DNA from 3 places in the Janthinobacterium sp. MP5059B genome. Region 2 is predicted to be linked to each of the others. Evidence: predicted binding sites of a transcription regulator. Region 2 holds the regulator's gene; each other region holds the start of a gene.
What was found. Region 2 encodes NrdR, which represses ribonucleotide reductase genes. Its sites were predicted from a motif close to CACNANATNTNGTG; they were not measured.
Positions count from the first base shown of each region.

Region 1: JAB1_RS20435 (ribonucleoside-diphosphate reductase subunit alpha) is a predicted target of NrdR. The motif match lies at 6,606-6,619, and genes of this name have one in related genera.
Region 3: JAB1_RS04920 (ribonucleoside triphosphate reductase) is a predicted target of NrdR. The motif match lies at 3,014-3,027, and genes of this name have one in related genera.

Region 1 is NZ_LRHX01000016.1:738,129-748,000, forward strand. Features, by position in the region: gene JAB1_RS20415 (LysR family transcriptional regulator) at 1-810, opposite strand, end outside; gene JAB1_RS20420 (nuclear transport factor 2 family protein) at 932-1,261, shown strand; gene JAB1_RS20425 (SDR family oxidoreductase) at 1,258-2,034, shown strand; gene JAB1_RS20430 (ribonucleotide-diphosphate reductase subunit beta) at 2,120-3,271, opposite strand; gene JAB1_RS20435 (ribonucleoside-diphosphate reductase subunit alpha) at 3,390-6,341, opposite strand; gene ampD (1,6-anhydro-N-acetylmuramyl-L-alanine amidase AmpD) at 6,733-7,344, opposite strand; gene JAB1_RS20445 (sigma-54 dependent transcriptional regulator) at 7,322-8,386, opposite strand; gene JAB1_RS20450 (PP0621 family protein) at 8,498-8,758, opposite strand; gene ccsA (cytochrome c biogenesis protein CcsA) at 8,755-9,558, opposite strand; gene JAB1_RS20460 (ABC transporter substrate-binding protein) at 9,788-9,872, opposite strand, start outside.
Region 2 is NZ_LRHX01000001.1:73,106-82,977, reverse strand. Features, by position in the region: gene JAB1_RS00420 (PilC/PilY family type IV pilus protein) at 1-1,208, opposite strand, end outside; gene JAB1_RS00415 (pilus assembly protein) at 1,205-1,861, opposite strand; gene JAB1_RS00410 (PilW family protein) at 1,874-2,851, opposite strand; gene pilV (type IV pilus modification protein PilV) at 2,848-3,417, opposite strand; gene nrdR (transcriptional regulator NrdR) at 3,647-4,108, opposite strand; gene glyA (serine hydroxymethyltransferase) at 4,415-5,662, opposite strand; ZMP/ZTP riboswitch at 5,774-5,898, opposite strand; gene ybgC (tol-pal system-associated acyl-CoA thioesterase) at 6,214-6,615, shown strand; gene tolQ (protein TolQ) at 6,663-7,352, shown strand; gene JAB1_RS00380 (ExbD/TolR family protein) at 7,368-7,808, shown strand; gene tolA (cell envelope integrity protein TolA) at 7,857-8,876, shown strand; gene tolB (Tol-Pal system beta propeller repeat protein TolB) at 8,873-9,872, shown strand, end outside.
Region 3 is NZ_LRHX01000006.1:33,221-43,092, reverse strand. Features, by position in the region: gene JAB1_RS04940 (SCP2 sterol-binding domain-containing protein) at 1-413, opposite strand, end outside; gene JAB1_RS04935 (U32 family peptidase) at 434-1,330, opposite strand; gene JAB1_RS04930 (peptidase U32 family protein) at 1,340-2,374, opposite strand; gene JAB1_RS04925 (hypothetical protein) at 2,540-2,950, shown strand; gene JAB1_RS04920 (ribonucleoside triphosphate reductase) at 3,074-4,822, shown strand; gene nrdD (anaerobic ribonucleoside-triphosphate reductase) at 4,819-5,019, shown strand; gene JAB1_RS04910 (anaerobic ribonucleoside-triphosphate reductase activating protein) at 5,009-5,716, shown strand; gene JAB1_RS04905 (Pls/PosA family non-ribosomal peptide synthetase) at 5,865-9,872, shown strand, end outside.

The sequences.
Region 1 (9,872 bases), on a different contig from region 2:
ACTCGTCGGCGGCACGTAGTTTTCAAGCACCCGCAGCAAGCTGCCGCTTGCCAGGTCACCTTCGATTTCCACGTCCGGCATATACGCCAGGCCCAGACCCGAGCGGGCGAAATCGGCGATCAGCGTGGTGTCGTTGACGACCAGGGGCGCGCCGGTTTCCACCAGAAATTCCTCGCCATCGCGCACGAAGCGCCAGCGGTGCAAGGCGCCGGAAGTGTGGAAGCGGTAGGCCAGCGTGTCGTGGCGCACCAGGTCTTCCGGGATCAGCGGCTGCCCTTTCCGCTCGAAGTAGCCGGGCGCGCCAACCACGGACCAGCGCAAGTCCCCCGTCAGGCGCACCGCCACCATATCCTGCTCCACGGACTGTCCCAGGCGGATGCCGGCGTCGTAACCGTGCGCCAGCAGATCGACCGCGCCATCGTCGAGCGACAGGTCGATGGTCACGTCAGGATAGCTGCTGCGAAAACGCGGTATCAATGCGCGCATGACCAGCGCGCCCAGCGCGCGCGGCACCGTCAGCCGCAGATGGCCAGCGGGCCGGTCGCGAAACATGGTCAGCGCGGCGAAGGCGTCATCGATCTGCCGGGTAGCGCCGGCCAGGCTGGCGTACAGGCCCGCGCCGGCTTCGGTGAAGGCGACATTGCGCGTATTGCGCTTGAAGAGCAGCACGCCATGCTGGCGCTCCATCACCTTGACCGCCTTGCTGACGGCCGTCACCGTCACGCCAAGCTGCAGTGCCGCGGCGCTGAAACTTTTGCGCTCGGCGACCGCGAGAAAGGTACGGATACCATCGAGAGAGTTATTTTTCATGCGCGCTCACGCAGTCAATAATGAACCTGAAGTTTAAAGCCTATCACCGTTGCCATACTATTTCTCTGCAATTGAACGCCATATGATGGTCGCTCCCTACCTCTCCCCCAAAGGAAGCACCATGTCTCTCCTCATACCGGCAATCGTCGGCGACTACTTTACCGCCGAAAACCATCACGATAGCGACGCCGTGGCGCAGTGCTTCGCAGCCGATGGCGTCGTGCATGACGACGGCCATGCGCACGCGGGCCATGCCGCCATCAAGGCCTGGAAGGAAGCTGGCAGCAAGCAGTACGGCGCCACCATCAGCCCCACCTCGGCCGACACCCGGGGCGCACGCTGCGTGGTCACCGGCAGCGTCAGTGGCAATTTCCCCGGCAGCCCGCTGGAGCTGCGCTTTGCCTTCACGCTCGCCAGCAACCGCATCCAGACCCTGGAGATCAGCGCATGAATACCGATTTCAAGGACAAGCGCGTGCTGATCACGGGCGGCACCAAGGGCATGGGCAAGGCGACGCTGAAACTGATGCTCGAGCGCGGCGCGCGCGTGGCGACCACGGCGCGCGCCGCCGGCGGCAGCTTGCCGGCCGGCGTGCATTTCATCGCGGCCGACCTGCGTACCCGCGCGGGAACCGACACGCTGATCCGGGAAGCGCTGGCCAGCCTGGGCGGGGTCGATATCCTGATCAATAACGTGGGCGGTTCGACGGCTGCGGGCGGCGGCGCGCTGGCCCTGGACGACGATGCCTGGCAAGATGCGCTCGATGGCAACCTGCTTGCCGCCGTGCGCCTCGACCGCGCCCTGCTGCCGGCGATGGTGGCACGCCAATACGGGGTGATCATCCACATCTCGTCGATCCAGCGCAGCCTGCCGCTGTACGAGTCGACGCTGGCGTATGCGGCCGCCAAAGCTGCGCTGAGCAACTACAGCAAGGGATTGTCGAAGGAATTCGGCCCGCAGGGCATCCGCATCAATACCGTCTCGCCGGGTTTCATCGAAACCACGGCGGCCCACGCGATGATACGGCGCTGGGCCGGCCACGCCGGCATCACCGAAGATGCGGCCCGCCAGAAGCTGATGCAGACGCTGGGCGGCATTCCCATCGGCCGCCCGGGCAAGCCGGAAGAAGTGGCCGAACTGGTTGCCTTTCTGGCCTCGGACCGCGCCGCGTCGATCCACGGCGCCGAGTATGTGATCGACGGCGGCACCATCCCGACCGTCTAAGTCCGCTGCAACAAGCGCTCCACATGGCAAAAGGCCCCGCATCCGCGAGGCCTTTGTGACATGACTGGTAACGCTATCGGCTGGCTTATTCCCAGTTCAGCGCGCCGCCGGTCTGGTATTCCGTCACGCGCGTCTCGAAGAAGTTGCGTTCCTTCTTCATGTCGATCATCTCGCTCATCCACGGGAATGGATTTTCCTCCTGGGCGAACAGCGGCTCGATGCCGATCTGCTGCGCGCGGCGGTTGGCGATGAAGCGCAGATAGCCCTTGAACATCGGCGCATTCAGACCCAGCACGCCGCGCGGCATGGTGTCTTCCGCGTACGCGTATTCCAGTTCCACGGCCTTCATGAACAGGTCCTTGATCTCTTCGCGGAAGGCGGCTGTCCACAGCTGCGGGTTTTCCATCTTGATCGTGTTGATCAGGTCGATGCCAAAGTTGCAATGCATCGATTCATCGCGCAGGATGTACTGGTACTGCTCGGCAGCGCCCATCATCTTGTTCTGGCGGCCCAGCGCCAGGATCTGCGTGAAGCCGACGTAGAAGAACAGGCCTTCCATCAGGCAGGCAAAGACGATCAGGGACTTCAGCAGCTTCTGGTCGTTTTCCACCGTGCCGGTCGTGAACGCCGGATCGGTCAGGGTGTTGATGAACGGGATCAGGAATTCATCCTTGTCGCGGATCGACTTGACTTCGTTGTAGGCGTTGAAGATCTCGCCTTCGTCCAGACCCAGCGATTCGACGATGTACTGGTAGGCGTGCGTGTGGATCGCTTCCTCGAACGCCTGGCGCAGCAGGTACTGGCGGCATTCCGGCGCCGTGATGTGGCGGTAGGTGCCCAGCACGATGTTGTTGGCGGCCAGCGAGTCGGCCGTCACGAAGAAGCCCAGGTTGCGCTTGACCAGGCGGCGCTCGTCGTCCGTCAGGCCGTTCGGGTTCTTCCACAGCTCGATATCGCGCTGCATGTTCACTTCCTGCGGCATCCAGTGGTTGGCGCAGCCGGCCAGGTATTTGTCCCACGCCCATTTGTACTTGAACGGCACCAGCTGGTTGACGTCCGTCTTGCCGTTGATGATGCGCTTGTCGTCGGCATTCACGCGGCGCGCCACTTGCTCGGCGTTCGCTTCGGACGGCTCAGCACCTGCCGGCAGGTTCAATTCGGTATTTCCCAGTGGCGCTTGCTGCGCCGGACGCGGCACAGCTGCCGACGTGGTTTCATCATCCCAAGACAACGACATATTCTTCTTCCTTTCCATGCCGGCGAGCCGGCGATCCGCAACAGGCCCGTTGTATCGGACAATGCGGACATTGACAACATTGAATCAGCCCGGCCGTGCCGGGCTGACAACTAAAATCTTACTGGCAGGCTTCGCATTCCTCAAAGCCATCGTCACCCGGACGCAGGTAGCAGGCTTCGCCATCGGCGTCGTCCGCTGCCGCTGCCACTACCGGCGCCACAGCCACTGCTGCTGCCGCCACGACGGCTGCCTGGGCACTTTGCGCGCTGGCCGACATGCCGCCATCGACTGCCACGGCGTTCAGGGCGCCCGTCTTGGAGGTCGATTTCTCCATGTGGGTAGCGGCGATGGTACGCAGGTAGTAGGTGGTTTTCAGGCCACGCAGCCATGCCAGCTTGTAGGTTTCGTCCAGTTTCTTGCCCGATGCGCCAGCCATGTAGATGTTCAGCGACTGGGCCTGGTCGATCCACTTCTGGCGACGCGAAGCCGCTTCCACCAGCCAGCTTGGCGACACTTCGAAGGCCGTGGCATAGATATCGCGCAGGTCTTGCGGGATGCGGTCGATCTTCACCAGCGAGCCGTCGAAGTACTTCAGGTCGGAGATCATGACTTCATCCCACAGGTCGCGCGCCTTCAGGTCGCGCACCAGGTAGCCGTTGATCTCGGTGAATTCGCCCGACAGGTTCGATTTCACGTACAGGTTCTGGAATGTCGGCTCGATACAGGCCGAGACGCCGATGATGTTCGAAATCGTCGCCGTCGGGGCGATCGCCACGCAGTTCGAGTTGCGCATGCCGAACTTGGCGATGCGTTCGCGCACCGGGGTCCAGTCCATGGCCGACGAGGAATCGACTTCCAGGTAACCGCCGCGCTCTTCGGCCAGCAGTTTGACCGAGTCTTGCGGCAGGATGCCACGGTCCCACAGCGAACCGGCATACGATTCATAGCGGCCGCGCTCTTCGGCCAGTTCCGTCGACGCCAGGTAGGCGTAGTAGCAGACGGCTTCCATCGAGGTGTCGGCAAACGACACGGCGGCGTCCGAGGCGAACGGGATGCGCATCATGTGCAGGCAGTCCTGGAAGCCCATCACGCCCATGCCGACCGGACGGTGGCGCATGTTCGAATTGCGCGCCTTGTCGACGGCGTAGTAATTGATGTCGATGACGTTGTCGAGCATGCGCATGGCGGTACGCACGGTCTTGGCCAGCTTGACGTGATCGAGCTTGCCTTCCTTCATGTGCGCCGGCATGTTCACGGAACCGAGGTTGCAGACGGCGATTTCATCGCTGCTGGTGTTCAGGGTGATTTCCGTGCACAGGTTCGAGCTGTGGACGACGCCGACGTGCGACTGCGGGCTGCGGATGTTGCAAGGGTCCTTGAACGTGATCCATGGGTGGCCCGTTTCAAACAACATCGACAGCATCTTGCGCCACAGGTCCAGCGCGGCGATCTTCTTGAATACGCGGATTTCGCCGGCGGCGGCCTTGGCTTCGTAGCCCACGTAAGCCTGTTCAAAAGCCTTGCCGACCTTGTCGTGCAAGTCTGGCGTGTCCGACGGCGAGAACAGGGTCCATTCGCCTTTTTCCATGACGCGCTTCATGAACATGTCGGGAATCCAGTTCGCCGTGTTCATGTCATGCGTGCGGCGGCGGTCGTCGCCCGTGTTCTTGCGCAGGTCGAGGAATTCCTCGATATCCATGTGCCAGGTTTCCAGGTAGGCGCAAACGGCGCCCTTGCGCTTGCCGCCCTGGTTGACTGCCACGGCCGTGTCATTCACCACTTTCAGGAACGGCACCACGCCTTGCGACTTGCCGTTGGTGCCCTTGATGTGGGCGCCCAGGGCGCGCACTGGCGTCCAGTCGTTACCCAGGCCGCCGGCAAACTTGGCCAGCAGCGCGTTGTCCTTGATGGCGTCGTAGATGCCTTCCAGGTCATCCGAGACGGTGCTCAGGTAGCACGACGACAGCTGCGAGCGCAGGGTGCCCGAGTTGAACAGGGTCGGCGTCGAGCTCATGAAGTCGAACGAGGACAGCAGGCTGTAGAACTCGATGGCGCGCGCTTCGCGGTCCGCCTCGTTCAGCGCCAGGCCCATGGCCACGCGCATGTAGAACGCCTGCGGCATTTCGATGCGCACGTCCTGGATGTGCAGGAAGTAGCGGTCATACAGGGTTTGCAGGCCGATGTAGCCGAATTGCAAGTCGCGGTCGGCCACGATGGCTTTGGCCAGACGTTCCAGGTCGAAGCTGGCGAGTACCGGGTTCAGCAGCTCGGCGGCGATGCCCTTGGCGATGTATTGCGGGAAATACGTCAGGTATTCGGCGGCAGCGGCCGCTTGCGGCACTTCCTTGCCGAACACTTCCTTGCGCACCGTGTGCAGCAGGATGCGGGCCGTGACCTGGCTGTAGGCCGGGTCTTTTTCCATCAGCGCGCGCGCCGCCAGAATGGCCGACTTGTGCAGCTCTTCGACGGGCACGCCGTCGTACAGGTTTTTCACTGTTTCAGCCAGGATGGCGTCGGCATCGACGTGCTTTTCCAGGCCGGCGCAGGCGGCGTTGATCAGGTCGCGCACTTCCTGCATGTCCAGCAGGCGGCGCACGCCGTTGTCGGTGACGTTCAGCTGGGGCGCGGTGACTTGCGCGGAGGCGCCTTGCGCTTCCTTCTGCAGGCGGCGCTCTTCCATGTGCTTGGCGCGGTACAGCACGTAGGCACGCGCCACGTCGTGTTCGCCCGAACGCATCAGCGACAGTTCCACCTGGTCTTGCACGTCTTCGATATGGAAGGTGCCGCCACCCGGATGGCGGCGCACCAGCGCGGCGACGACGCCGTCGGTCAGTTGTTCCACCAGTTCGCGGATGCGTGCCGAGGCTGCGCCCTGGCCGCCGTTAACGGCCAAAAACGCCTTGGTCATGGCGATGGCGATCTTCGAAGGCTCAAATGCCACCACCGCGCCGTTGCGGCGGATGATGCGATAGTCGCCCAATGCCGCGCCCGTGCTCGCCACACTGTTGGCCGCGCCTGGCGCTGGCGATACTGGCGTTGGATGGATGGAAATATCTTGTGGTGATTGCATTGAAGCTCCCGTTGTCAGCTAAAGTCAGCCTGCAGTTTTGCTGCCGCGTGTGTTGTTGAATAGAACGCCCGATGGTCAGGGTTTCTTCAGGTATTTGTTGCTAAATAGTAAATTCATAGTGCATAAAACAGGTCAGTATCCATCTCGCCACACCGCACTGCCCGGCTGGCGCGAAACACGATCAAGGGTGATAAACCGCCAGTTCCAGTGCTTTATCAGCAATCCGGATAGCTTTGACAATAATTCTGAAAACGTCTGTGATGGCACTAGATATAGTCTTTACATCCAACTTCTGCACTAATTGTAGTACCCATCGAAGGGTGATGCAATAGTTTTCCGGCATCCGCCAGCGTAATTTTTTGTCTTTTCTTATACGATTTCGGTTGACTTTTCAGGGCATGGATGGAAAGCCCAATCCCCGCGAAGTAAGCGCTAACGCAGGCTGCCCGCGCAAGGTTTCCAGCCAGCATTCTTGGTAAAAATGCCAGTCAAAAAACGGTCCCGGATCCGTCTTCCTTCCCGGCGCGATATGCTCGTGGCCGCGCACCTGGGACAGCCCGTAGCGCGCCGCCAGCGCCACCGTCAGCGCCGCCAGGACATGGTATTGCCGCCGCTGGAAGGGCACATCGTCCGCGCCTTCCATTTCGATACCGATGGAATAGCCATTGCACTGCGGACGTCCCTCGAAGGTGGACGCGCCGGCATGCCAGGCACGTTTATCAGCAGAAACATATTGCAGCAACGCACCATCGCGCCGCACAAAAAAGTGCGCCGAGACTTGCAAGCCACGCAGCTCGGCGAAAGAAGGATCGGCATTATAATCTACCCGGCCCGTAAACAAGTCCGACACATGCGGTCCGCCAAAGTGGCCGCCCGGCAAGCTGATGTTATGGATCACCAGCAAATCGACTTGCGCGCCGTCCGGTCGCGCATCGTAGTATTGGGAGTCATAGCGCAGCGCGCCATCGCACCAGCCGTCTTCATCTATCGTCCATGCGCTCATCAAATAGGGCTTCCTGTATCGTCAATTTCTGCATGCGGTAACGCAACTGGCGCACGCTCAGGCCCAGCTGGCGCGCCGCCCGTGCGCGGTGGTAGCGCGCCTGCACCAGCGCCAGCATGATCATGTCGCGCTCGGCCTGGCGCAAATACATGTCCAGCGGCAAGACGGGGGGCACGCCATACGCCGCCATGCCGGGCAGGCACAGTTGCCGCTCCGGCAAGGCCGGCGGCGCCCGCGACGGCATGCTGCCCGTCGCCGGCGGCAAGGCCAGCCCCTCGAGCGCGATCACGCCGCCGTCGGCAAAGGCCAGCGCCCGCTCCAGCACGTTTTCCAGTTCGCGCACATTGCCGGGAAACACATACGCGGCCAGGGCCGCCAGCACGGGCGGCGCCAGGCTCACGGCCCGGCGCGGCGACAGGCGCGCGAGGATCACCTCACATAATACCTGCAGATCGCCGCGCCGTTCGCGCAGCGGCGGCAGTGCCAGCTCGATCACATTCAGGCGGTAAAACAGGTCCTGGCGAAACGTCCCGGCCGCCACGCCGCGCCCCAGGCCATGCTGGCTGGCGCACAGAATGCGCACGTCGACTGCCTCGTCAGTACTGCCGCCCAGCTTGCGCACGCGGCGCTCCTGCAGCACGCGCAACAGTTTCACCTGCATGGCCAGCGGCAGGTCGTCGACTTCGTCGAGCAGCAAGCTGCCACCGTGGGCTGCCTGGAACAAGCCCTGGCGTTCGTGCAGCGCGCCCGTATAGGCGCCCGGGCGGCAGCCGAAGAATTCCGCTTCCATCAGCGCTTCGGGAATGGCGCCACAGTTGACGGCGATAAACGGGAAGCTGGCGCGCGCGCCCTGCGCATGGATGGCGCGCGCCGCCAGTTCCTTGCCCGTGCCCGATTCGCCGCGGATGGCCACCGGCGCGCCACAGCGGGCGATGCGGCCGATCTGCGCGCGCAGTGCCTGCATGGGCAGCGAGTTGCCGCTCAGTTGCGGCGCCGGCGGCATGCCGGCGGCGGTCTGCGGACTGGGGCTGGGACGGGACATGGGAGCGCGCCTTTCTGCAATGGCGGCGACGAACCGCCTGCTGCAGATGCTACACCGGACGGATGCCGGAGGCCGTTACGATACGGATGAGCAACGCGCGCCGGCACGCCCTTACAAGGTGGCGTGCGCGTGGCTGCAGTAATCGTGGCCCCTGGCCTGCACGTTTTCGGAGGCCGGGTAGTACACGCCGCAATGGGCGCAGCACAGCATCAGTTCGGCATCAGGCAATTCCTGCGGCCGGCCCGGCGGCGCAAACGGATTCGGCTGCTGTTGCTGATGCGCGCGGGCCCGTTGCTGCATGCTCCGGATCTTGCTGCGGATAGCAAACAGCACCAGGAATACCAGCGCCAGCCAGAATAAAACACGTGTCATGCGAATCCTCGGTGTAAAACCACTTCCAGTACAAAACGGCTGCCGACATAGGCCAGCAGCAAGGTGGCGAAACCGGCCAGGGTAAAACTCAGGGCCGTCTTGCCGCGCCAGCCGCGAAAGCGGCGGCCTGCCAGCAGCGCGGCAAACAACAGCCACGACAGCATAGTAAACACGGATTTGTGATCCCAGTTCAGGGCCTTGCCAAATAGTTGCTCGGAAAACACGATGCCCGACAGCACGGTCAGGCTCAGCAGGATGAAGCCCAGGCCGATCATGCGGAACAGCAGTTTTTCCATCGTCAGCAGGGCTGGCAACTGGTCCAGCGCCGTGCCGATGAAGCCGCGGCTTTCGCTGCGCGTATGCAAACGCGATTCCTGCAGCGCCATCAGCACGGCGTGGAAGGCGGCAATCGTCAAGGTGCTGTAGGCAAGCACGGCCACGGCAATATGCCAGCCGAAGACGGCCGACTTGCCTTCCATGTTGACCTGGCTGCCAGGAAAGGCCCAGGCCAGGCCGATGGCGAGGACGGCGCTGGGCATGACCATGCGGCGCAGTCCGTCCAGGCTGAAATTGCGGTTCTCTATCCAGTAGGCGCCCACCGAGACCCACAGCGCGGCCGACAGCATGGCGGAAAAACCGAAGCGCAAGGTGCCCGGCGCCATCAGGTCGAACCACAAGGTGGCGGCGTGCGCCAGCCAGGCAACGCCGGTCAGGCCGGCAATGAGCCGGGCACGGGACGAGGGAAGCACCGCGCACGCCGCGTACAACAGCGCGGCGATGAAAAAGAAATAGATCTGCATAGTTTAAGTTTACACCATAGCCGACAAGCGCGATTCAGGCGACAGCCCGGTGACAGGCACGACGCCGCCATCCAATGCCGCAAGCCTGCCATGATATCGCGCCTGAGGCATGACGGGGTGGCGCACCCTCAAGATTTCGGCAATCTTTCACGCTACCTGTATATATTAGTATGCCGCAAAAAAATGATGGCCCGCTTAAGCGGGCCATCGGGCATTGCCAATATCCGGCTTACTTCACGTTCAGGCTCTTTTTCGCCTGCTCCAGCAAGTCGGTCTTGACCCAGTCCTTGGCCACGGGTGGTTTCGTCATGCGG
Region 2 (9,872 bases):
ATGGCAGGCGGTACCGTAGCGGGTGGCACGACGGCGCTCGCTTGCCGCCCCTGCAGATAGCGCAGCGATTCGTACAGCAATTCAGCCAGCGGCGCCGCGCTGGCGTACACGCCGGGATGCCCGGCGTTGCCGCGGCCCAGGCCATTGATGTAAGCGGTCACCCCGCCGCCAGGGCTCGCGCCTTGGGCCCCAGTTTGAACCGCATACACGCCAGTGGCGGGATGCCACTCGGCGCCGGTATTGTCTTGCGGCATAAAGTCGGGCGCCATCCAGCGCTGCTGTCCCACGTGGGCCAGCGGCGCGCGCAGCACGCCGCCATACACGGCGCCAGCGCTTGCAGGCAGGCCATTCAAATGGCCAAACACGCCCACGCGCACCCTGCCGCCATGGCGCTGCACGGTGCCCACCGGCTTGTAGTTCTTGCCATACGCCAGGCACAAGTCGTCGCGCAGCGGCCCCTCATCAGCGTCGCACACGCGCACGCGCGCGAGGAACACGCCGTGCGTGGCGGCGGCCCCAGGCGCGTCGCAATTGTCGCCCGGAGGCAAACTGGCGTCGCCGAACAACAGGCGATTACGGCAAGAAACGATGGCCAGTTGCGACAACGCAAATGGTGTCGCCGCCGCCACGCCAGTCTGCAAGACCTTGCGCGGGAAAAAAACGGGGTGGGCAAAAAAGTCGATGGGGCTGTCGGCATCGGGCAAATAGGCGCGCTGCAGCACCGTCTTGCGCACCTCGTCGATGACGCGGTCGCCGCCCGTCAGGGCATAGCGCACGATGTCGAGCATGCTGGCACTGGCCCAGTTGAGAAAGTTGCCGCTGAAACTGTCTCCGCCGCAGCCGTGCAGCGCATCGGCCGGTTTCAGCACGGAGAAGTAAGCGGTCGCTACGCGCAAGTCCGGCAGCATGACGCCGTCCTTGCTGCGATACGGATAGCTGTAGCACATGCGGGCATGGAAGTAACCGAGGTACTCGCGCTGCGGCGCATAGTCGCCGCCATATGCGGCAGCGGCGGCCGCGTGCGTAAGGGACAGGTTGAGCAGCAGATTCGGCGGCACCCTGGCGCCGTGCAAGCCCGCGTCGGCCCGCGCCAGCGCCACCGGGGGAGCGGCGGCAAGGACACTACTGCAAATCAGGCCAGCCCCCAGCAGCCAGGCCCAGCCGGAGCAGCGCAGCGCGGACGAGAAAGCGGACGGCAAAGCCCTCATGGCCCCGCTCCAGCCGCCTGCTTGCGGTAATAGCTTTGCAGCACGACTTGCGTGCTTTCCTGCGCGCCAAAACCGATGGCCGTGATACGGTACACATAGCTTTCCGTGGCCAGGCCGCCTGCCACTGCCGTGGCCTGCGCGCCGGGCGGATGAAACGGCAGCAATTCGATGAGGTAGCGGGGCCGGCGCGACGGCAGGAAACCCTGCCCCGTCTGCATGGCGGCGCCCGTAAACTGGCCGTACGGCACGGTGCGGCTGCCCCCTTCGTCACCACCCAGGTCCGTGCTCAGCCAGAGTGCCTGCGCACCCGGGGCTGCCGGCAGGCACAGGCCCAGTGTTCCCCCTTCGCCGCAGCCGTCCGCAAACCCTGCCGCACTGCCTGGTGCGAAGAGGCTGCTGCGCCCCGGTGCGCCGGGCAAGCCTTCGATATCGTTCTGCGCATCCACCAATACCTCCTCCGCCGCCTGAAACGCGATCTGCCTGTCGCGCTCGCCCCGTGCCGCCTTTTCGCCCTGCAAGGCCATCTGCGCCGCCGATATGCCCAGCAACAAGATGATCACCAGCAGGCACAGCACATACACGAGGGTGGCGCCGCCGCAGCGCCCACGAAGTGCGCGACAAGGTACGCAACAGCGGACGCCCGCGCCAGCCATCGCGCCGCCCGCCTAGGCCGGCCCGTTGCGCAGCATGATGCTCGTCTGAACCAGTTGCCGCAGCCGGGAGCGCGTTGCGGCGGGCAAGTACTCGCGCGCGATGCGCACGCCCGTGTCCCCGGCGCCGTGCGCCTCGGCATACGCCTTGCCGAACAGATCGAACTGCGCCGGTCCCAGTTCCGCCATATTGTCCGCCTGGCCCGCCTCGCCATGCAATAGCAGCGCCACGCGCACGCTGGCCACGCGCTTCCAGTGCGTGCGCCGGTGAAAATCGCGCTGACGCGCGGCCGCGTCCGCGCCAACCAGCACCAGCGCCGCATCGTAGGCGTCGAGCGCGCTGGCGTTGACATAGCGGTTCGCCACGCCGTCGGCCGGCGTATCCGTGTCGAGGCCATACAGCACCTGGAAGCCGTCGACGCCGCGGATGATGGCGTCCGCGCCCCAGCCGTTCGCGCCACGGTATTTGCAGCGCAATTCCCCCTCGCCATCGGCACCCTGCGCTACATAGAAAATGCTCCAGCCCCGCTGCGCCTCCGTTTGCGCGGCGCCCACGCCAAAACCCGCGCAATTGAGCACGGAACCGTCGCCGCCCTCTTCCTTGCCAGCGCCGTAATAGCGCAAGGCCAGCACATCGCTGCCATGCAGGGCGCCGGGCAGCGCGCCGCTGATGCCTTCGCTGTTCTTGCCCAGGCTGCGCGCGTCGAGTCCGGCCACATTGGCGCTGTCGTCATCGGCATGGGCGACGGGCGCGGCGCTGCTATCCCAGTTCACGTACGCCGTCTGGCGCACGGCGCGGGCGATGGTATCGAGCGCATAGCGGCCGCTGTCATCCAGCCGCGCGCTGGAGGACTGGTCGCCATAGCTGCCGCTGGCCGCCAGCAACACGCTACTGGCCGCCAACATCAACAGCGCACCGAGCGACAGGGCCACCAGCAATTCCACCAGGCTCATGCCACGATGCCGGCGCCACGCGGCAGGCACGCGGTTCATGCCCCGCCTCCGCCCAGCTGGAATGCCAGCCTGGGCAGCGACTCGCCTGCCGCATTCTCCGCGGACGAGCCATCGGGCAGACGGGCGCGCCAGCCCAGCTTGATGACGATGGGCGCCCCCTTGCCGCCGCTGCAAGCCCAGTGCAAACCCTCGGCAGCGGCGTCCCACGCGGCGAGGTCCCGGCAAATGTGCAGACGCGCGCCGGGCAAGGCCGCATGCAGCCGTTGCTTCCATTCGGCGATATCGAATTGCGCCAGTTCAGCCGCACCGCAGGCGGCGGCACCGAAGCAGTCCGGCGCACCGCCGCCAGCGTCGGCGCCGTCCGCCGCCGCGTACGTCACGTTCAGGTAGGGATTGCCCGCATCGGGTCCATTCATGAGCACGCTGTTTGCGCGCATGCGCTCGGCCATGCCGGCGGCCAGTTGCACGCCCGCCGACAACAACGCCGACTCGTGGCGCGCGCGCAGGGCGTTCAGTTGCAGGATGCTGGCACCGAGCAGGCCCAGTGCCAACAGCAGCAGCGACACGAGCACCTCGACGAGGCTGCTGCCACCCGCAAGAAACATAGTGCGACCACCATTGCGCATGCGCTACTCCCTTCCGCAGAAAGAGTCGCAAGAACAGGCGGCCCAGCTACAAGATAGGCGCGCGCAAAAAAACGGATCTGCGCTAGCGCAAACAGGACGGCGATAAGGTGAGAAGAACAGCGTTGAATTGTTCAGGCCGCTTGCCAGGCGAACGCTGGCGTGGTGAAAACGGAGCACATGAGCGGCCCCATTGTCGGCGAAGTGAACGTCAGGGCTTGCGTGCCTGTCCCACTTCGGCAATCGCATCCTGGAACTCGGCCAGGTCTTCGAAGTTCTTGTAGACGGAGGCGAAGCGGATGTAGGCGATCTTGTCCAGGCGCTTCAATTCTTGCATGACGAGTTCGCCGATATAGCCGGAATCGACTTCGCGCAAGCCGCTGGTCAACAGTTTTTCCTGGATGGACGCGATGGCCGTATCCACGGAGGCGGCCGCGACGGGACGCTTGCGCAAGGCCAGCATCAAACTGCCGCGCAACTTATCCGCAGCGAACTCCGTCCGGCTGCCATTCTTTTTGACGACGGCCGGCATGATAAGTTCAATGCGCTCGTACGTGGTAAAACGCTTGTCGCATTTGCCGCAGCGGCGGCGGCGCCGAATGGCATCCCCTTCCTCCGATACGCGCGTATCGAGAACCTGGGTGTCGCCGTGCTGGCAAAATGGACATTTCATGGGCTGGCTACAACTTTATAGTAATAATTACGGGAAATCGCCGCCCTTGTACAAAGGGCGCCCGAATCACTCCGGGCGCCCTTGGGCACGACTGGAATGTGTCATACAGAATCTTACTCCGTATGACACATTCTGGACAAATAATTAGCGACTATTCCGGTAAGGAGCGTCTGCAGCAGATTGCTCATCGGTCGCGCGGACAAGGCGCGAGGAGGACGCATGGCTAGCCATGCTACAACGAGCAACGCAGTACCCGCTTCCGAGGGGCTGTCTGCTGTAGATGTATTCCTTCACCGGAACAGGCTCTTAAGCTGCGTATACCGGGTGCGCGTCGGCCAGCACTTTCACGGCCGCTTTCACGCGCTCGATGGTGGCGGCGTCATGCGGATTGTCCAGCACGTCGGCGATCAGGTTGCCCACTTCTTCCGCTTGCGCTTCCTTGAAACCGCGCGTCGTCATCGCCGGGCTGCCCAGGCGGATGCCCGAGGTGACGAATGGCTTTTGCGGGTCGTTCGGGATGCCGTTCTTGTTGCAGGTGATGTGCGCGGAACCGAGGATGGCTTCGGCTTCCTTGCCCGTCAGGTTCTTGGCGCGCAGGTCGACCAGCATGACGTGCGATTCGGTGCCGCCGGACACGATGCGCAGGCCGCGCTTGATCAGGGTTTTCGCCAGCACGTCGGCGTTCTTGATCACTTGCTTCTGGTATTCGACGAATTCAGGGCTCAGCGCTTCCTTGAAGGCGACGGCCTTGCCGGCGATCACGTGCATCAGCGGGCCGCCCTGGATGCCAGGGAAGATGGCCGAGTTGATGGCTTTTTCGTGTTCGGCCTTCATCAGGATGATGCCGCCGCGCGGGCCGCGCAGGGATTTATGCGTGGTCGAGGTGACGAAGTCGGCGAACGGCACCGGGTTCGGGTACAGGCCGGCGGCGATCAGGCCGGCGTAGTGGGCCATGTCGACCATGAAATACGCGCCAACTTCCTTGGCGATCTTGCTGAAGCGTTCGAAGTCGATCTTTTTCGAGAACGCCGATGCGCCAGCGATGATCAGTTTCGGTTTGCGTTCGCGGGCCAGGCGCTCCATTGCCTCGTAGTCGATGTCTTCTTCCGCCGTCAAGCCGTAGGAGACGACGTCAAACCATTTGCCGGACATGTTCAGCGGCATGCCGTGGGTCAGGTGGCCGCCTTCGGCCAGCGACATACCCATGATCAGGTCGCCTGGTTTCAGCATGGCGAAGAACACGCCCTGGTTCGCCTGCGAGCCGGAATTCGGCTGCACGTTCGCGCATTCGGCGCCGAACAGCTGTTTCACGCGGTCGATGGCCAGTTGCTCGGCCACGTCGACGTATTCGCAGCCACCGTAGTAGCGCTTGCCTGGGTAGCCTTCGGCATATTTATTCGTCAGCTGCGAGCCTTGCGCTTCCATTACGGCTGGCGACGTGTAGTTCTCCGACGCGATCAGTTCGATGTGGTCGTGCTGGCGCGTATTCTCTTTTTGAATGACGGCGAACAATTCAGGATCGACGTTGGCGAGGTTGTGATCTTTTGCAAACATGTAAAAACTCCAAGTATGAGGGTGCTTGTACTGGCAGGTTGGATCGAATGAGGGGAGCCGGAGTTAAGTGAATAACAACATTGGACAGGCAGCCTCTTCGTGCTTTTCCATAGTGGCTACCCAGGCGAACGGCTGATGAAAAATCTCACGTTTCCCGGTGGATGCCCACCTTTCGCCGGTTTGCCGATCGCCATTCATGGAGATCGCCCGACTTTTCGCCAGTCACGTGAGACGTAATGGAAGCCAAATTGTAAGTTAAGTGCCCAAATTGAGCAAGGAATGCAACCGTGCGGCTATAATCGCCGCGCGCCACCCCAGCCAGGGTGCGGCCACAAGCTGCCCCGGGGCATGACTGCGGCTTTTAAGCTGGACTTAAACCTGGCCATGGCATGTAAGCGTATGTTACGAAGCTTGCCATTGCACACGCCGGATTTACAATGCTGCGGTGCAACTTATATGCAGCTTTTGCATGGCTTTCCAGCAAGCGCCCACAGTCACAAGAAGAAAAATCGCGTAAAATGTTGCTCAATCTCACTACTGGCGCAATAAACATGCCTTCAGTCTTTACCTGGAACGTACGTGTCTACTATGAAGACACCGACGCCGGCGGCATCGTCTATTACGCAAATTACCTGAAATTCTTCGAACGCGCGCGTACCGAATGGCTGCGCGCCATCGACGTGGGCCAGCAGGAATTGCTGGAGCAGCACGATGCAATGTTCGTTGTCAAAAGCGTCAACGCCGACTATCATGCGCCAGCCAGGCTCGATGACACGGTAAGATTAACCTTAAGCATAGAAAAAATGGGGCGCGCCTCCATCGTTTTCCTGCAACAAGCCTGGTGCGGCGACCGCCTGCTCAATACGGCCCGCGTCAAGATCGGCTGCGTCGATTCGGCACTGCGCCCGCGCGCCGTGCCTGATGCAGTCGCGGCCCGCATGCGCGCCGCCTGAGCCCTACCCGCCACTCCCGGACAATTCACCCAACAGACTGCCAGCCAATGAACGTTACACAAGATCTTTCTTTCCTCGCGCTCATCTCCAATGCCCATTTGATCGTGCAACTGATCATGGCCCTGCTGCTGCTGATTTCCCTGACCAGCTGGACCTACATTTTCCGCAAGATGTTTGCCGTGCGCCAGGCGCGCAAGCAAACCATCGAATTCGAACGCAGCTTCTGGGCCGGCGGCAACCTGCATGCGCTGCACCAGAACGCCAGCGGCAACCGCGACCAGAGCGGCGCGCTGGCCCGCATCTTTGATGCCGGCATGGGCGAATTCATCAAGGGCAAGGCTTCTTACGGTTCGCGCGAAGCGCTGGACGTGGGCGCCGTGCTCGACGGCGCACGCCGCGCCATGCGCGCCGCCTTCCAGCGTGAAATGGACGTGCTCGAATCGCACCTGGCCTTCCTCGCTTCCGTCGGCTCCGTCTCGCCGTACATCGGTCTGCTCGGCACCGTCTGGGGGATCATGAACGCCTTCCGCGGCCTGGCCAACGTACAGCAAGCCACCCTGGCCGCCGTCGCGCCCGGCATCGCCGAAGCGCTGATCGCCACCGCCATCGGCCTGTTCGCGGCCATTCCCGCCGTCGTCGCCTACAACCGTTTTTCGCATGACATCGACCGTCTGGCGATCCGCTTCGAAAGCTTCGTCGAGGAATTCTCCAACATCCTGCAGCGCCAGTCGCGCTAAGAGGGAGCAGCGTCCATGGGTTCCTCATTCAATAGCGGCGGCATGCGCGGTGGCCGTGGCCGCAAGTTCAAATCCGAGATCAACGTCGTGCCGTATATCGACGTGATGCTGGTACTGCTGATCATTTTCATGGTGATGCCGTCGTCGAACAATCCCAGCGTGGTGAACTTGCCCAACGCGGAAAAGTCGGCCAAACCGCCCGATGACTATATTCAGATCGTGCTGAAACCGAATGGTTCGCTGTCGATCGGCGTCATCGGCAAGGAACAGCTTTCGCCGGAAACGGAACCGAACCGCGACGCCCTGCTGCGCAAGCTGCGCGGTTTGCATGAAAGTAATCCCGACTATCCCGTGATGATCGCGGGCGACAAGGAAAGCAAGTACGACGATGTGATCCAGCTCATTTCGGAAGCGAAAAAGATGGGCATTACCCGCGTCGGCCTGGCCACCAAGTAAGCGCAGCACCCTGTTTCCAGACTTGACCGTTTTTAGATAGACTAGACTTTGCAGAACAAACAAATCGACCATGTACTCGGCAAGCCCTACAGCGTGCCGCGCGAACGCAGCCGCTGGCCCTCGCTGGGCCTGGCGCTGGCGATGCACCTTGGGCTGCTGTTTTTCCTGTGGGTGGGCGTACACTGGCAAAATACGGAACCTGTCGCCGTCGAAGCGGAAGTGTGGGATATGAAAGTGCAGACGGCCGCGCCGCCGCCTGAAGTGGCGACGGAACCGGAGCCGACACCGGCGCCGCCGCCGGAACCGCAAGTGGAACAGCCGGCTCCGCCGCCACCGCCGCCCGTGGCAGCGCCCGAGCCGAAGGTCGACCTGCGCGAGGCGGAGATCGCCCTCGAGCGCAAGAAGGCCAAGCTGAAGGAAGAAAAAGACAAAGCGGCAGCGGAAGAACGCCGCAAGCAGGAATTGAAGGAACGCGAGGAAGAAAAGCGCGAACTGGAAAAACAGAAGCAGAAAGAAAAAGACAAGGCTGAAAAGCTGGAAAAAGAAAAGGCCGACAAGCTGGAGAAAGCCAAGGAAGCCAAAGAGAAAGAAAAAGCGGCGGAAGAAAAAGCCGAGAAAGAACTGTCCGAGAAAAAGGCAGCGGCGGAAAAGGCCGCCAAGGCGAAAAAAGCGGCGGAAGAGAAAAAAGCCGCCGACAAGGCGCGCGCCGCGGAAATGAGCCGCATCACGGGTGCGGCGGGCGCCGGCACGACGGGCACGGCCGCGAAAGCGACCGCGCCACGCAAGGACAGCGGCTATGTCGCTGCCCTGACGAGCAAGATCAAGAGCAATATCGCGTACAGCGGTAGCACGGACGTGCCGGGCAACCCGCGCGCCGTGTTCAAGATCGAGCAACTGCCAACTGGGGAAATTATTTCGGTCCGAAAGATTAAAAGTAGCGGCCTGCCGGCGTATGACAGCTCGGTGGAAAACGCCATTAACAAATCGTCGCCACTGCCGAAGAAAAAAGACGGCACCGTGGAACGCGAGATTGAACTCATATTCGAGATGAAGGATTTGCCTAAATGATGACCATGAAAAAAATGAGCTATGTCGTGCTCTGCGCCAGCCTGGTGCTGGGAGCGTCAAGCGCCCAGGCGCAGCTGCGCGTGGAGATTACGGGGATCGGCAGCAACCAGATCCCGGTGGCCGTCGCCAGCTTCGTCAATGAATCGGCGGCGCCGCAATCGCTGTCGGGCATTATCAAGGCCGACCTGGCGCGCAGCGGCGTGTTCAAGCTGATCGACGCCGATGCGCCCGTATCGGAAACGGCGCCCGTCAGCTACGAGCAGTGGAAGTCGCGCGGCGCCGACGCGCTGGCGGCCGGCACCGTGCAAAGCATGGCCGATGGCCGCCTGGACGTGCGCTACAAGCTGTTCGACACCATCAAGGGCGCCCAGATCTCCAGCATGAACAATGCGGCCGCGCCGCAGTTCAACCGCTTGCTGGCGCACAAGATCGCCGACGACATCTATGAAAAACTGACAGGCGTCAAGGGCGCGTTCGCCACGCGCATCGCCTACGTCACGCAATCGGGCCGCGAATACCGCCTGGAAGTGGCCGACGCCGATGGCGAAGGCATCCAGGTCGCCCTGCGCTCGAACGAACCGATCATTTCGCCGTCGTGGTCGCCGGATGGCACCAAGGTTGCGTATGTGTCGTTTGAAAAGAAAAAGCCGATTGTCTACGTGCAAAATCTGGTGACGCGCCAGCGCACCATCGTGTCGAATGAAAAAGGCAGCAATTCGGCGCCGAGCTGGAGCCCGGACGGCTCGCGCCTGGCCGTGGCTCTGTCGCGCGATGGCCATACCCAGGTCTACACCGTCAATGCCGACGGCAGCGGCTTGCGCCGCGTCAGCAGCAGCAGCGGCATCGATACGGAACCTCAATTCTCGGCCGATGGCCAAAGCATTTACTTCACCAGCGATCGCAGCGGCGGACCACAAATCTACCGCATGTCGGTCAGCGGCGGCGAAGCCAAGCGCGTGACGTTTGGCGGCTCCTACAACATCAGCCCGCGGATTT
Region 3 (9,872 bases), on a different contig from region 2:
CCCAGTTCCGTATCGCCTTCCAGGCTCAAACGGCGGCTGAAGAACAGGGTGTCCGGATCTTCGTGGCGCCGCGCCAGCAGCATCAAATCATGCACGCTGGCCGCGATGCACAGGTCCGGCACGTCGACATAGCGCTCGGCCACGAACACCGTGCCCTGCCACTCGAAATCGAAGGCAATGCCCGCGTCCAGCAGCCGCAAGCGCAGGCTGCGCCCTTCCAGGCTGCGCCGCACGTCGTCGGGCAATTGCGGCGCCAGCAGGCGGTTCAAGCCTTGCACGAACAGCCAGGAGGCGGGATACGGGGGCAGCTTGGACAGCAATTCGGCCAGCGGTTCCGGCAAGCGGTACGACACGGCGGGCTTGCTCATGGGAGGCTTGGCCGGGATCGGCAATCTTTCCAGTTGATCTTGCATGGTGCTTCCTTTCGATGCGTTCAATGTGCGGCGTGCTGTTCCATGCCGGGCTGGCCATGCCAGTAGCCGTCGCAGGCGCCGGCCGGCTGGCAGGCCGCCAGCTGGGCCTGAGCGCCGATGCCGCTGACCTGGCCACGGCGGGCGCGGTCGAAGATGGCGATGACTTGTTCCGTATGCATGGCTTGCGGGCTGATGCGCGCCACCGCCACGCCCATGTCGCGCATGGCGTCGAGTTCTCGCACCAGGTTGTAGACCAGCGCCGACTGCGTCTGCGTGCCATTCAGTACCAGGAATGGCACTTCGTCGCGCGTGCGCAGCAGCAGGCCGTCCGGCTCTTCCAGGCAGCTGTAGCCGCAATCGTCCTTCGGCAGGTTGCGGTTGCGCGCCGTGAAGCAGCGCGCGGAAAACGCCAGCGGCATGCGGCCGTAGGCGAAGACTTCCGTCTCCAGCCCTTCCGGCTTCTGGCGCTGCATCTCGGCCAGCGCCGTCTGCCCCATTTCCAGCGGCATCACCCAGCGCCGCGCACCCAGGCGCGCCAGCAATTGCAGGCTGGGGCCATTGAACAGGTTCAAATGGGGACCGGCGACGAAGGACGTACCCTTTTCCATGCAGTGCACGGCGCCCATGTCGTTGGCCTCGACGCCGTAGCGGCCATTGCCCGTGATGCGGCGCAGGGTCGCCAGTTCGGCGCCCGCCTCGATCAGCGCCTGCGTCGACAGCACCACTTCCTTGCCGGCGGCGGCCAGCATGTCGGCGATATCGAGCCAGTCGGCCAGGCGCACCTCATGCCGGCGCGAGCAGACGGTTTCGCCCAAGTACACGATATCGACGGCGGTGCCGGCGATCTGCTGGTAAAACTCGAAGACGGTGGCGCGCGGCCAGTAGTACAGCAAGGGGCCCAGTGAAAGCTTCAGCATGTTCATCCTCTATTTCCAAGATCTGTGGTAAGCACCTAATGTGTGCTGCTGGCCTTCGGCCAGCTTGTCCATGGCCGCCATCCAGCCCGGCTTGACGGCGTAGCGCGCATTGCCTTCGCGGCAGGCGTCGATCGCCTCGCGCCACACGCGCGTCACCTGCGCCACGTAGGCGGGGCTGCGCTGGCGTCCTTCGATCTTCACGGCCCGCACGCCCATGGCGATCAGTTGCGGCAGCAGCGCCAGGGTATTCAGGCTGGCCGGCTCCTCGATGGCGTAATACTCTTCGTCATTGACTTCGAAACGGCCCTTGCACAGGGTGGGATAGCTGGCGTTTTCGCCGGGCGCATAGCGGTCGATCAGCACGCCGTTCAGGCGCGATTCGAGGCCGTTCGGCGTTTCCAGCCAACGCACGGATTTCGCCGGCGAGCACACGCCATGAGTATTCGGAGCCTCGCCCGTCGCATACGACGACAGCGCGCAGCGCCCTTCGACCATCACGCACAGGGAGCCGAAGCCGAAGACCTCGATCTCGACTTCCGTCTTGGCGATCAGTTGCTCCACCTGCGCCATCGACAGCACGCGCGGCAGCACGGCGCGGGCGATGCCGAAGTGCTCATGGTAAAAATTGATGGCTTCGTAGTTGGTGGCCGAGCCCTGCACGGACAGGTGCAGGCGCAGCTGCGGGTGATGCTCGCTCGCATACGCCATCAGGCCCGGATCGGCCACGATCATGGCGTCGATGCCGGCCTGCGCGGCGCGGTCGATGGCGCTGCGCCACACGGCCCAGTTGTGCGGCTGTGGATAGGTATTCAGCGCCAGCAGCACCTTGCGCCCATATTGGTGGGCGTAGCGCACGCCCTCGGCGATGGCCTTCTCGTCGAAATTGAGGCCGGCGAAATTGCGCGCATTGGTGGCGTCGCGAAAGCCCAGGTAAACGGTGTCGGCGCCATTGTCGACGGCTGCTTTCAAGGCGGGCAGGCTGCCGGCGGGGCAGACCAGTTCCAGCGGTCCGGCCACGCGGGTGGCGGTGGTTGATTCAAGCATCATGATATTCACAGTCCTGTATCGGCTCAGGGTGCAGACTATAGCCCCGCCCATGCTGCCCAGTCCTTGACGCAGGTGAAGGAATGCATGCATGGCTGGCGCGCGTTCAACTTGCTTGACCTGGCTGTAAAATGCCCCACTTTTCTCCCTCTTCGATTGCCCGCCATGCCCCGCAAACCGCTGCTGATCTTCCTGCTCACCCTGTTCCTCACCGTGCTGCAAGTGCAGTGGGCCGCGCCCGCCGACGGCTATGTCGAAGAAAAGCTCTCCATCCTGTCGCCCGAGATACTGGGCGCGTATCCGGGCGTGCTGCTGCTGTTCCTGCAAGCCGTCTTCGCGCGCCGCGCCATGCCGGTGCCGCGCCAGATCGCCATCAGCACGGGCCTGCTGGCCGTCTACTGGCTGCTGGCGAACTACGTCACCTTCGATATCCGCGTCGCCAGCTGGAGCACCTTCTCGCCGCTGGAAATCTGGACGCACGTGCTGCCCGCCTCCGCCATCAGCATCGCCGTCTGCGCCGCCGCGTACTTTGGCCTGAGCTGCTTCATCCTGCGCCAGGGCCGCGCGAAAAAGTAAACGGGGACGCTTTTTTCACCTGCATCAAGGATTCGTCACGCAACTGCACGCGCCCTTTGACGCCACTATATTTAGTGATTAATCTCCATAAAAACACCGCATGTTGTGTTTATTGGAGGTTTCATGACGACAAATGCAGTTTCCCCCACACGCGGCCAGGTCGATGTCGCCGCGTCCATCAATGAATACCTGGAGCGGCGCGACTGGCGCGTCAACGCCAACGCCAACCAGGGCTACTCGCTGGGCGGCCTGATACTCAACGTGTCGGGCAAGGTCATCGCCAACTACTGGCTGGACCAGGTGTATCCGCCGGAAGTGGGCGCGGCGCACCGCGAAGCGGCGCTGCACATCCACGACCTCGACATGCTGGCCGGCTATTGCGCCGGCTGGTCGCTGCGCACCCTGCTGCACGAAGGCTTGAATGGCGTACCGGGCAAGATCGAATCCGGTCCGCCCAAGCACATGTCGAGCGCCATCGGCCAGATCGTCAATTTTCTCGGCACCCTGCAAAACGAGTGGGCCGGCGCGCAGGCGTTCAGCTCCTTCGACACCTACATGGCGCCCTACATCCGCAAGGACAGCCTGCGCTACGAAGACGTGCGCCAGTACATGCAGGAGCTGATCTTCAACCTCAACGTGCCATCGCGCTGGGGCACGCAGACGCCGTTTACCAACCTCACCTTCGACTGGGTCTGCCCGGACGACCTGCGCGAGCAGATTCCCGTCATCGCCGGCCAGGAGATGGACTTCAGCTATGGCGAGCTGCAGGTGGAGATGGACATGATCAACCGCGCCTACATCGAGATCATGATGGCGGGCGATGCCAAGGGCAGAGTCTTCACCTTCCCCATCCCCACCTATAACATCACCGAGGATTTCGACTGGCATAGCGAAAACGCGGAACGCCTGTTCGAGATGACGGCCCGCTACGGCCTGCCCTACTTCCAGAACTTCATCAATTCGGAACTCAAGCCGAACATGATCCGCTCCATGTGCTGCCGCTTACAGCTGGACTTGCGCGAACTGCTGAAACGGGGCAACGGCCTGTTCGGTTCCGCCGAGCAGACGGGTTCCCTGGGCGTGGTGACGATCAACTGCGCGCGCCTGGGCCACCGATGGCGCGGCGACGAGCCAGCCCTGATGGCGGACCTGGACCGCCTGCTGGAACTGGGCAAGACGAGCCTGGAAATCAAGCGCCGCACCATCGAGGAACTGATGCAGCAAGGCCTGTTCCCCTACACGAAGCGCTACCTTGGCACCCTGCGCAACCACTTCTCCACCCTGGGCGTGAACGGCATCAACGAAATGATCCGCAATTTCAGCGGCGACGCCCATGACATCACGAGTCCCGAGGGCCATGCGCTGGCCGTGCGCCTGCTCGACCACGTGCGCGCCCGCATGGTGCAATTCCAGGAAGAGACGGGCCATATGTACAACCTGGAAGCGACGCCGGCCGAAGGCACGACCTACCGCTTCGCCCGCGAAGACCGCAAGCGCTATCCCGCCATCCTGCAGGCGGGCACGGTCGACAACCCGTACTACACGAATTCGTCGCAGCTGCCCGTCGGCCATACGGACGACCCGTTCGAGGCGCTGGAATTGCAGGACGCGCTGCAGCGCAAGTACACGGGCGGCACGGTACTGCACCTGTACATGACGGAAGCGCTGTCGGACGCGAATGCCTGCCGCGAGCTGGTGAAACGCGCCCTGAGCCGCTTCTCGCTGCCCTACATCACGGTCACGCCCACGTTTTCCATCTGCCCGCGCCACGGCTACCTGGCCGGCAAACATGAATTCTGCCCCACCTGCGACGCGGAACTGATCGCGCGCAAGCAGTCCGATCTCGCTCACCCACTCAAGGAAACGCCATGAACGCACGTCCCGACTTCACTCCCGCCATCACCCTGCTCGACACCGAACGCCAGCGCTGCGAAATCTGGACCCGCGTGATGGGCTATCACCGCCCCGTCGCCTCGTTCAACATCGGCAAACAGGGCGAATTCCACGAGCGCCAGTACTTTACGGAAGCGAGCGCCCGGGTTGGCCTGCCCGCCTGCCATGGCGGTTGATTTGAAAGTGGGCGGCCTGACGCCCTTTTCCGCCACCGACTATCCTGGCAAGCTGGCGGCCGTGGTGTTCGTGCAGGGCTGCCCCTGGCGTTGCGGCTATTGCCACAATCCTCACCTGCAGGCGCGCACGCCGGAAGGCGCCATGCCCTGGCGAGACGTGTTGACCTGGCTGCGCCGGCGCATCGGCCTGGTCGACGCCGTCGTCTTCAGCGGCGGCGAAGCGTGCATGGACCCGGCGCTGGGGCGGGCCATGCAAGACGTCAGGGAACTGGGGTTCGGCATCGGCCTGCACACGGCCTGCATCTATCCGCAGCGCCTGCAGGAAGTGCTGCCCCTGGTCGACTGGGTCGGCTTCGACATCAAGGCGCCGTTTGCCGACTATCGTCATGTGACCCGCGTGGCCGGCAGCGGCGACCCGGCGCGCGCCTGCCTGGACGCCATCCTCGCCAGCGGCGTCGCCTACGAATGCCGCACCACCACCCACCCGGACCTGCTGCCGGACGAACAGTTGCTGTCCCTGGCCACCACCCTGGCCGCGAAAGGCGTCGACAACTACGTGCTGCAGCAATTCCGCGCCGAAGGCTGCGCGGACGCGGCGCTGTCCGGCCGCCCCCTGCACGGCTATCCGGCGGCGCATACCTTGGCGCAAATCGGCGCCATGTTTCCGCGATTTACATTCCGTAATCATGGCGGTTGATCCTGCCGCCACATAATTGCTGAAAGCTCTACAAAATTCCCCGTTCTGCAACGCTGAAATGTCTTGCGTGCTGTAATGTATCAACTGTGCCGCGCGCCATGCGCAGCCCATCAGATTCTTCACTCCGCATTACAGATAAGCGTCATCCATGAACGATTTCACCGCAGTCAGCCCAGGCACTCCTTCCACCCACGCCGACATCCTGTACGGCCCGCCGCGACCGGATCTGCTGCGCGAGGAAGTGCTGGCCGACCTGCTGGAAGCGACGGCACGCCGCTGCCCGCAGCAAATCGCCCTGATCGATGGCGCGCGCCGCATCACGTATGCGGAACTCGATGCGCAGGCGGGCCTGGCGGCGTCGCGCCTGGTGGCGGCCGGCGTCAAGCCGGGCGACATCGTGGGCCTGTGGCTGCCGCGCGGCGCCCATCTGCTGCTGATGCAGGCGGCCATCGCCAAGGCGGGCGCCGCCTGGCTGCCCGTCGATGAAGACACGCCCGTCGAGCGCCTGCAAGTGTGCCTCGATGACGCCAGCGGTGCCGGCGTCGTCAGCTGCGCGCAATTCGCGCCGCGCCTGCTGGACGCCGGCGTCAAGCGTCCCGTGTGGACGGCGGAAAGCCTGCTGGCGCCCGCCGCACCGGGCGAAGTGCTGCCCGCGCGCGGCGCCGTACTGCCCGAACACCCGGCGTACGTGATCTACACGTCCGGCTCCACGGGCAAACCGAAGGGTATCCTGATCAATCAACGCAGCATCTGCCACTTCCTGCGCAGCGAAAACGCCGTGCTGGAAGTGACGCAAGACGACACCGTCTACCAGGGCTTTTCCGTCGCCTTCGACATGTCGTTCGAGGAAATCTGGATCGCCTACCTGGTGGGTGCCACCCTGTGGCTGGGCCCCAAGGATATCTCGGGCGACCCGGAAGCCTTGCCCCGCGCCTTGGCGACCAACCACGTCACCGTGCTGCATGCCGTGCCGACCTTGCTGGCCCTGTTCGCCGAGGAAGTGCCGAGCCTGCGCCTGATCAACCTGGGCGGCGAGATGTGCCCTGAGTCCCTGGTCGAGCGCTGGTCGCGCCCGGGCCGCGCTATGTTCAACACCTATGGTCCCACGGAGGCGACCGTCTCGTGCAGCCTGGCGCGGTTGCGGCCCGGCGAACCGGTGACCATCGGCACGCCGCTGCCCAACTACGGCTTGCTGGTGCTGCAGGTGGCCGAGCCGGGAGAAAACCGTCCCCTGGCCCTGCTGCCGCGCGGCGAGACAGGGGAGCTGTGCATCATCGGCCCCGGCCTGGCCGAGGGCTACCTGGGCCGGCCCGACCTGACGGTGGAAAAATTCCTGCCCAATCCATGGGCGGCCAGCGAGGATGACGCGCGCCTGTACCGCACGGGCGACCTGGCCCGCATCGATGCCGACGGCCAGGTGCTGTGCCTGGGCCGCGCCGACGACCAGGTGAAAATTCGCGGCTTCCGCGTGGAGCTGGGCGAGATCGAAGCCGTGCTGGCGCAGCAGGCGGGCGTGGGCACGGTGGCCGTGTTGCTGCGCAAGGATGACGGCATCGACCAGCTGGTGGCCTACATCGTCGGCAGCGAGGAGGCGCCCGAGGACGCCCTGGCGGCAAAGACCCTGCGCGCGGCCCTGAACCTGCATTTGCCGCCCTACATGGTGCCGGGCCGTTTTGAATTGCTGCCGCTGATGCCGCGCCTGACCTCGGGAAAAATCGACAGGAAGGCCTTGAAGGCCATGCCATTGGCCGCGCCGCCGGCAGGCGAGGCAGGCGAATCGGACGTGCCGGAAACACCGGCCGAAGTGGCCCTGTTCGCGGCCCTGGCCAAGCTGTTCCCGGGCCAGGCGATTTTGCGCCAGCTGGACTTTTTCACCGACCTCGGTGGGCACTCCTTCCTGGCCGCGCGCCTGGCGTCCGCCCTGCGCGCCAATCCCGATTATGCCCACATGACGGTGCGCGACATTTACCAGAACCGGCAGATCGGCAAGATCGCCGCCGTCTTGAGCGAGACGCCCGCGCTGGCCACGCCGGAGGCGGAGTGGACGCCGCCGTCCACCCTGAAGCGCTGGATCTGCGGCGCCGCGCAGGCGGCAGCCGTGCCTGGCCTTGTCACCCTGCGCATGGCGCAGTGGATGGCGCCCTTCTTCACCTACCACTTCTTCACGGGCGACACGGGAGATACCGTGCCGCGCGCCATCGCCGCCTCGATCGGCGTGTTCCTGCTGGCGACCCTGGCCGAATTTGCCATTGCGATTGCCGGCAAGTGGCTGATCGCCGGGCGTTTGAAACCGGGCAGCTATCCGCTGTGGGGCGTCACGTATTACCGCTGGTGGCTGGCCGACCGCCTGGTCGAATCGGCACCCGCCTATCTGCTCAGCGGCTCGTCCCTGAATAGCTGGTGGCTGCGCGCGCTCGGCGCGAAAGTGGGCAAGGAAGTGGTCATCGGCTCGATGACCCTGCGCGCGCCCGACCTGCTGGTCATCGGCGACAACGTCAGCGTGGGCAATGCCGTCAACTTTGAAAACGCCAGGGTCGAGCGGGGCCGCCTGTTGCTGGGCCAGATCCGCATCGACGACGATGCCTGCATCAGCTCTTACGCGATCATGGAAGGCAATACCACTGTGGGCGCGTTCGGCCACCTGGAGGGCCAGTCGGCGCTGGCCGATGGCGCGGCGGTACCCGCCGGACGCGTGTACACGGGTTCCCCCGCGCGCGACATAGGCGCGTTTGACGTGGCCAGCCAGCCGCCGCGCCCCGCCGTCTCGCGCCTGCGCCTGACAGGCGAAACCGTGTTCTTCTGCTTCGGCATGGTCTTGATCGCCGTGCTGTTCTTCATGCCCGTCTTCCCCAGCTTCGTGCTGATCGACTGGTTCGACGAGCGCGAAATGATGCCGTGGCTGCAGGGCCGCGACGTGACGACCCAGCTGGCCCGCTACTTCCTGCTGGCCTTCCCCGCCAGCGCCGTGCTGATCGTGCTCACGGCCCTGCTGTCGGCCGCCATCCGCTGGGGTGCGCTGCCCCGCTTGAAGCCGGGCAGCTCGCCCGTGCACAGCAATATCTATTGCGCCAAGTGGCTGGTCAGCCATATCCAGGAATCGAGCCTGAACGTCCTGCACGGCATCTACGCCACCGTGTACGCGCCATACTGGTACCGCCTGCTGGGCGCCAAGGTGGGCAAGGGCGCGGAGATTTCCACGGCGCTGGGCGTGGTGCCCGACATGCTGACCCTGGGCGACGACACCTTCATCGCCGACGCCGTCATGTTGGGCGACGAGCAGATCGACGGCGGCTGGATGACCATGCGCCCCACCGTCGTCTCGCACCGCAGCTTCGTCGGCAACGGCAGCTACATCCCGGACGGCACCACGCTGCCCGAACACGTGCTGATCGGCGTGCACACGCATGCGCCGCGCAATGAGCAGATGCACAGCGGCGACACCTGGCTGGGCTCCCCGCCCATGCATTTGCCCGCGCGCGAACAGGTCAGCGGCTTCGCCGAGCACCTGACGTTCAAGCCATCGCTGTTGCGCCGCCTGGGCCGCAGCCTGATCGAGGCCTTCCGCATCGTCGCGCCGCACGCGGTGGTGATCGCCGTCGGCTACACCCTGGTGCTGGACGTGATGCCGATCGCGGGTGCGGGACGCTGGGGCGAAGTGGTGAGCGACCTGGCGATTGCCGGCCTGGCCTACGGCATCGGCAATTTCCTGGTGGTCGTGCTGTTCAAGTGGCTGCTGCTGGGACGCTACCGCAAGCACGCGGCGCCCATGTGGACGCCATTCGTGTGGATTTCGGAAGGCGTGACCAACCTGTACGAAGGCATCGCCGTACCCAACTTCATGCGCTACCTGCGCGGCACGCCGTGGCTGCCGCTGGCCTTCCGCCTGTTCGGCTGCAAGATCGGCCGCGGCGTCTACATGGATACGACCGACATCACGGAATTCGACTGCGTGCACATCGGCGATTACAGCGAATTGAACGCGCTGACCTGCCCGCAAACGCATTTGTTCGAAGACCGCGTGATGAAGATCGACCATGTGGAGATCGGCCAGCGCGTCTACATGGGCCCGCGCAGCTCCGTGCTGTACAGCGCCAAGGTGGGCGACAACGCGCGCCTGGGCCCCTTGACCCTGGTGATGAAGGGAGAACACATCCCC